2 linked regions of the Magnetofaba australis IT-1 genome follow. The protein of the gene in region 2 binds, or shares a complex with, the protein of the main gene of each other region. Links are inferred from orthologs where the notes say so. Each region holds a gene or a part of one and is shown on either strand. Other genes may lie near its edges.

Region 1 (3,287 bases), on a different replicon or contig from region 2:
TGTTGGCCCAAGGCGCGACGCGGAACACCACCTGATTGCTCTTTTCGAGGCACAGGGTGGACTTCTCAGTCACAATGGGCGCTTCCAAAACTTTATAGAGGATGTTGGCGTCGCTCATGACAACCTCTCTTCCAACTTCTTCACCGCCGCTTCCGTGATGACCAGATTGTCATGACGCAGCAGATCGTAAACATTCACGCCTTCGCAGGGCAGCACGGTCACGCCTGGAAGGTTGCGCGCAGCCAACTCAACATTGCGATCACTCTCGGCAATCACAACCAGAGCGGACTTACCCGCTTCGATGGTGTCCAGCACGCCGCGCATGGTTTTGGTTTTCGGCGCGTCCAGAGTCAGCGCGTCCAACAGAACCATCTCTTTGGCGTTGCATTTGGCGGACAGCGCCACCTGCAGCGCCAAGCGACGCATCTTTTTGTTCATCGAGACCGCAAAGTCACGCGGCTTGGGACCGAACACAATACCACCGGTGCGGAATTGTGGCGCGCGGGTGGTGCCTTGACGCGCGTTGCCTGTGCCCTTTTGACGATACGGCTTTTTGCCGCCGCCCTTAATCTCGGAGCGACCTTTGGAGTTGGCGGCGCCGCTGCGACGTTTGGCCAACTGATAGGTCACCGCCAAACCCAACAGGTCGGTGCGCAGCTCGCGACCGAAAACGGTCTCAGACAGCTCAGCGCTGCGCAGCTCCTGATTGGCGATGTCTTTAACAGGATACGATATCATCGCTCAGCTCCTCCTCAACCCTTGGCGGCGGCTTTTTTCAAAGCCTCCCGCACCATAACCAGGGAGCCCTTGGCGCCGGGGATGCTGCCCTTGACGGCCAGCAGATTGTTCTCCACGTCTACCGAAGCGACTTTCAGATTTTGCACGGTCACAGTGGCGTCGCCCATGTGCCCAGCCATCTTCTTGCCCTTGAACACGCGGCCCGGAGTTTGACACTGACCAATGGAGCCAGGGGCGCGGTGCACGCGGTGGGCGCCATGGCTGGCGCGACCGCCGCCAAAGCCCCAGCGTTTCATGCCGCCTGCGAAGCCCTTACCAATGGTCTTGCCCGTGACGTCCACAAAGCCGTCCACGTTGAACTGTTCAACCGTCAGCTCCTGACCCACTTCATACTGCTCGGGGTCGTCGACGCGGAATTCACGCAGCACGCGCTTGACTTCCACATTGACCTTGGCGAACTGACCGCGCTGGGATTTGCTCACACGAGAGGCTTTCGCCTCTTCGAAGCCCAACTGAACAGCCGTATAACCGTCCGACTCTTCGGTCTTCTTCTGCACAACCGCACACGGTCCCAACTTCAGGAGGGTGACGGCGATGCACTGACCGTCATCGGTGAACATCTGGGTCATGCCCAGCTTGCGACCGATCAGACCTGCACGCATAATGGTTCCCCTTCATTATCGATTGCCTCCAGAGACATTTTCACTGCTGGAGGATGCTTGCTTCTTCAGAGCCGCGGGGAGCGGCCCGAAGGATCAAAGCTTGATTTCAACGTTAACGCCAGCCGCCAAATCCAACTTCATCAGCGCGTCCACGGTCTGGGGCGTCGGATTGAGGATGTCGATGAGCCGCTTGTGGGTGCGGATCTCGAACTGTTCACGGGACTTTTTATCCACGTGAGGCGAGCGTAGCACCGTATAACGGTTGATCTTGGTCGGCAGCGGAATCGGCCCGCGAATGTCCGCGCCGGTGCGCTTGGCGGTGGCCGCGATCTCGCTGGTGGACTGATCCAGAATGCGATGATCGAACGCTTTGAGGCGGATTCGGATCTTTTGATTTTCCATGGTACCCTCGTTCTACAGGCCCCGCCCGACGAGCGGATGGCTCACTAACCTTACTCGATGACTTCAGCGACGACGCCAGCGCCGACGGTGCGGCCGCCTTCGCGGATGGCAAAGCGCAGACCCTGCTCCATGGCGATGGGGCCGATCAGTTCAACTTCCAACGTCACATTATCGCCGGGCATCACCATCTCGGTGCCCTCGGGCAGCTTCAGGGTGCCGGTGACGTCGGTGGTGCGGAAGTAGAACTGCGGACGGTAGTTGCTGAAGAACGGGGTGTGACGACCGCCCTCTTCCTTGTTCAGGATGTAGCACTCCGCCTTGAACTTGGTGTGCGGGGTGATCGAGCCCGGCTTCGCCAGAACCTGACCGCGCTGCACGTCTTCACGCTTGGTGCCGCGCAGCAGCACGCCCACGTTGTCGCCAGCCTGCCCCTGATCCAGCAGCTTGCGGAACATCTCAACGCCGGTGCAGGTGGTGGTCTGGGTGTCGCGCAGACCCACGATCTCAATGGATTCGCCAACCTTGATGATGCCGCGCTCAACACGACCGGTCACCACGGTGCCGCGGCCGGAGATGGTGAACACGTCTTCGATGGGCATCAGGAACGACTTGTCCAGCGGACGCTCAGGCTCAGGGATGTAGGCATCCACTTCCGCCATCAGCTTGTTGATCGCCTGGATGCCGATCTCGCTGTCTTCGCCTTCCAGGGCTTTCAGAGCCGAGCCCTGCACCACCGGAATGTCGTCGCCGGGGAATTCGTAATCGGAGAGGAGTTCACGAATCTCCATCTCCACCAGCTCCAGCAGCTCGGGGTCGTCGACCTGATCGACTTTGTTCATGAACACCACCAGGGCGGGCACGCCAACCTGACGCGCCAGCAGGATGTGCTCACGGGTCTGCGGCATGGGGCCGTCGGCCGCGCTCACCACCAGAATCGCGCCATCCATCTGCGCCGCGCCGGTGATCATGTTCTTGATGTAGTCCGCGTGACCCGGGCAGTCCACGTGGGCGTAGTGACGATTCTCAGTCTCATACTCCACGTGGGCGGTGGAGATGGTGATGCCGCGCTCACGCTCTTCCGGCGCGCCGTCAATCTCGTCATAGGCCTTGAATTCCGCGCGACCCGCATCCGCCATGGTCTTGGTGATGGCGGCGGTCAACGTGGTCTTACCATGGTCAACGTGGCCGATGGTGCCGACGTTTACGTGCGGTTTGTTGCGTTCAAACTTTTCCTTGGCCATGATCTCTCTCGCTCTTATCTATAGGCTCGAAGCGGCGCTTCGCGTCATCTCTTATTTGGTGGCTTTCGCCTTGATCTCTTCAGCGATGGAGTTCGGCACCTCTTCATAGTGGGCGAACTGCATGGTGAAGGTGGCGCGACCTTGCGACATGGAGCGCAGGTCAGTGGCGTAGCCGAACATGCCCGCCAGCGGGACATTGGCTTTCACCATCTGGTTGTTGCCAACCGCTTCCATACCGGAGACC
Region 2 (3,080 bases):
AACATGCGCGCGGTCAGCGCGGCCTCTTCGGCCACCGCCGCATCGCTGGTGCCGGCGCACAGCACCGCCACCAGTCCAATCGGCTCGATGTCGCTGGGGGTCTCTCTATAGAGACAGCGGGCGGTGGCGTTATGGTGCAGTTGGGGAAACAGTTCCAGCAGAGCAGCCGCGCGCTCGGGAGCCACGCGGGTGACCAGCAGGTCGCGGTCGTGGGGCAGCGCGCGGGTGAGGATCGCCTGCAGATGGTCATCACGCTTGCCCTCGGCCAGAATCACCTCGGGAAAGCCGTGACGCAGTTCGCGCTGGGTGTCGATGCGCGCCACCACGCCGTCGGCGCCGTGGGCCACCGGATCGGCGGGAAAGCCCTTGAGCCGCGCCATGGCGGCGTCGACATCACTGTGGCCCGCCGCCACCGCCTCCAGCAGTTGACGCAATGTTTCGGAATTCACATCGCCCCCGATTGGTCGCGTGGAGAGTTAGAAGTGGGTCCAGCCGCTCTTGCCCAGAGTGAACGGCTCGCCATGCTTGACCACCTCCACCCGGCTCTCCTCGCCCTGAGGCAGGATCTCGCCGATTTCGGTGATGCTGATGTCCAGGTCGGCGGTGATGCGCGCCAGCAGCTCCACCGCGCCGGTGGCCACGGTGAACAGCAGTTCATAATCCTCGCCGCCGGTGATCAGCAGCGACTCCAGATCCGCCGACGCATTGACCGCATTGCGCGCCGCCTCGGACAGGGGAACCCGCTCCAGATCGATGCGCGCGGAGACGCCGGAAGCCTGGCAGATGTGTTTGAGATCCGCCGCCAGGCCATCGGAGACGTCAATGCAGGCGTTGATCACGGCGGAGTCCTGCAGCGCCAGACCCAGCGGCACGCGCGGTTCGGGCAGTTGATGGCGGCGCATCAGATAGGCGCGATCATCGGCGCTGGCGATCTTCAACTGACCCAGACGCTGGGCCAGACCCAGCGCCGAATCGCCGATGGTGCCGGAGACGAACACCCGGTCCCCGGGTTGGGCGGCGGAGCGCAGTTGCGCGCGATCCTGCCCCAACAGCCCCATCATCTGCATATTGATGGCGATACAGCCTTTGGAGGCGGTGGTGTCGCCGCCGATCAGCGACACGTCATACAGCGCCAGCGCCTCTTTGACGCCGCGCGCGAACTCCTCGGCCCAGCTCAATTTGGTCGAGGCCGGCAGCGCCAGCGACAGCAGGCACCAGTGGGGATTGGCGCCCATGGCGGCCATGTCCGACAGGTTGACCCGCACCGTCTTCTGACCCAGCAGGAAGGGGTCGGCGTCGGAGCTGAAGTGCACCCCCTCCATGAGCATGTCGGTGGTCACCGTCAACTGCTGGGTGCGGGGGATCTGCAACACCGCCGCATCGTCGCCCTGGCCCACTTTCAGGTTGTCGTCGCCCGACCCCTGCAGCGGCGCAAACAGCGTGTTGATCAGGCCGAATTCGCCCAGCGCGGCGATGGTTTTGTTGCTCTCGTTGCTCAACCTTATTCCCCCCATTGCCGATAGGGCGCCGCGTCCGCATCACGAATCAGCGCGGCGACCCGATCCAGCACCCCATTGACGAAGCGGCCCGACTGCTCGCTGCCGAACCGTTTGGCCACCTCAATGGCCTCATTGATGATGACATTCAGCGGCGTGGCCGGTTCATACAGAATCTCATGGGCGCCCACACGCAGAATATTGCGCTCGATTACCGATACCCGCTCCGGGGTCCAGTTGTCCACCGCGCGAATCACCCAGCCATCCAGCATCTCGCGCCGGTTCCACACCGCCGGCATCAACTGGTGGTAGTACTCCATATCGGCGCCTTCGGCGTTGCGGTCGTCCGCCGCCTCGCGCGCGGCGCGATCCACCGGCGTGCCCGCCACTTCACAGGCGTAGAGCGCCTGCAGCGCCAACTCGCGGGCGCGATGGCGCGGCCCGCGCGTGGCGTAACGCCCTTTGCCGCCGCCTTTCGGCGGCGCATCCTGTTCCGATCCGTGGTTCGAACCCTGACTCATGGGCCGCTATCCTTGTGCGCCAAACGAACGGCTTAAAACGCCTTGAGCAGATTGACCATCTCCACGGCGGAGATGGCCGCTTCCCAACCCTTGTTGCCCGCCTTGGTTCCGGCGCGGTCGATGGCCTGCTCCACACTATCGGTGGTGAGCACGCCAAACGCCACCGGCACCCCCGACTCCAGGCTCACCGCCGCCACCCCTTTGGTGACTTCCGACGAAACGTAGTCGAAGTGGGGGGTGGAGCCGCGAATCACCGCGCCGAGGCAGACCACGGCGTCGAACTTGCCGGATTTGACCGCCTTTTGCGCCGCCAGGGGGATCTCAAACGCGCCGGGCACGCGGGCGATGGTGATGTCCCCCGCCGCGCCGCCGTGGCGCTGAATGCAGTCCACCGCGCCCTCCACCAAACGTTCGGTGATGAAGCTGTTGAAGCGGCCCACAATCAGGCAGTAGCGATGGCCGGTGGCCGACAGGTTGCCTTCGATCTGCGTCATCTCGCTCATAAAGACGGTTTCCCTCGGGTTGGGAGAGTGATTACTCGCCATCGCCCAGCGCGGCGTCAGAGCCGAACTGGCGCAGCATGTGGCCCAGTTTGTGTTTCTTGGCCTTCAGGTAACGCTCATTGATCTCACCGGCGGGCATCTCGATGGGCACGCGATCCACCACATCCAGTCCATAGCCCTGCAAGCCAATGATCTTCTTCGGATTGTTGGTCATCAATCGCATGTGGCGCACGCCCAGATCCTTGAGCATCTGCGCGCCGATGCCATAGTCGCGCAGATCCGCCTGGAAGCCCAGCTCTTCGTTGGCCTCCACGGTGTCGCGCCCTTGGTCTTGCAGGTTGTAGGCGTGCATCTTGTTGATCAGGCCGATGCCGCGCCCCTCCTGACGCAGGTAGAGGATCACCCCACGACCATCGGCGCCGATCTGCTCCATGGCCGCGCGCAGCTGCGGACCGCAGTCGCAGCGCAGCGAGCCGAACATATCGCCGGTCAGACACTCGGAGTGCACCCGCACCAGCACCGGCTCGCCGTCGTCGACGTTGCCTTTGACCAGCGCCACG

What was found.
Region 1: the proteins of nusB (region 2) and rpsJ are in contact, whole or in part, in a solved structure (PDB 3D3B), measured with the Escherichia coli proteins. The link is inferred for Magnetofaba australis IT-1 from one-to-one orthologs.

Annotation. Positions count from the first base shown.
Region 1 is NZ_LVJN01000020.1:1,335,807-1,339,093, reverse strand. The notes cover bases 149-3,117. They hold rpsJ (30S ribosomal protein S10), read right to left. Parts: upstream 1,803-3,117; coding sequence 1,494-1,802; downstream 149-1,493. Other genes in these bases: fusA (elongation factor G), read right to left, coding at 3,095-3,117; tuf (elongation factor Tu), read right to left, coding at 1,853-3,043; rplC (50S ribosomal protein L3), read right to left, coding at 753-1,400; rplD (50S ribosomal protein L4), read right to left, coding at 149-738. Outside these bases: rplW (50S ribosomal protein L23), read right to left, coding at 1-118; more of rplD, read right to left, coding at 115-148; more of fusA, read right to left, coding at 3,118-3,287. UniProt on the Escherichia coli protein: Involved in the binding of tRNA to the ribosomes. Part of the processive rRNA transcription and antitermination complex (rrnTAC). The complex forms an RNA-chaperone ring around the RNA exit tunnel of RNA polymerase (RNAP).
Region 2 is NZ_LVJN01000016.1:191,210-194,289, reverse strand. What follows is about bases 260-3,021. They hold nusB (transcription antitermination factor NusB), read right to left. Parts: upstream 2,018-3,021; coding sequence 1,502-2,017; downstream 260-1,501. Other genes in these bases: MAIT1_RS06005 (bifunctional 3,4-dihydroxy-2-butanone-4-phosphate synthase/GTP cyclohydrolase II), read right to left, coding at 2,552-3,021; ribH (6,7-dimethyl-8-ribityllumazine synthase), read right to left, coding at 2,050-2,511; thiL (thiamine-phosphate kinase), read right to left, coding at 477-1,499; larB (nickel pincer cofactor biosynthesis protein LarB), read right to left, coding at 260-449. Outside these bases: more of larB, read right to left, coding at 1-259; more of MAIT1_RS06005, read right to left, coding at 3,022-3,080. UniProt on the Escherichia coli protein: Part of the processive rRNA transcription and antitermination complex (rrnTAC). The complex forms an RNA-chaperone ring around the RNA exit tunnel of RNA polymerase (RNAP).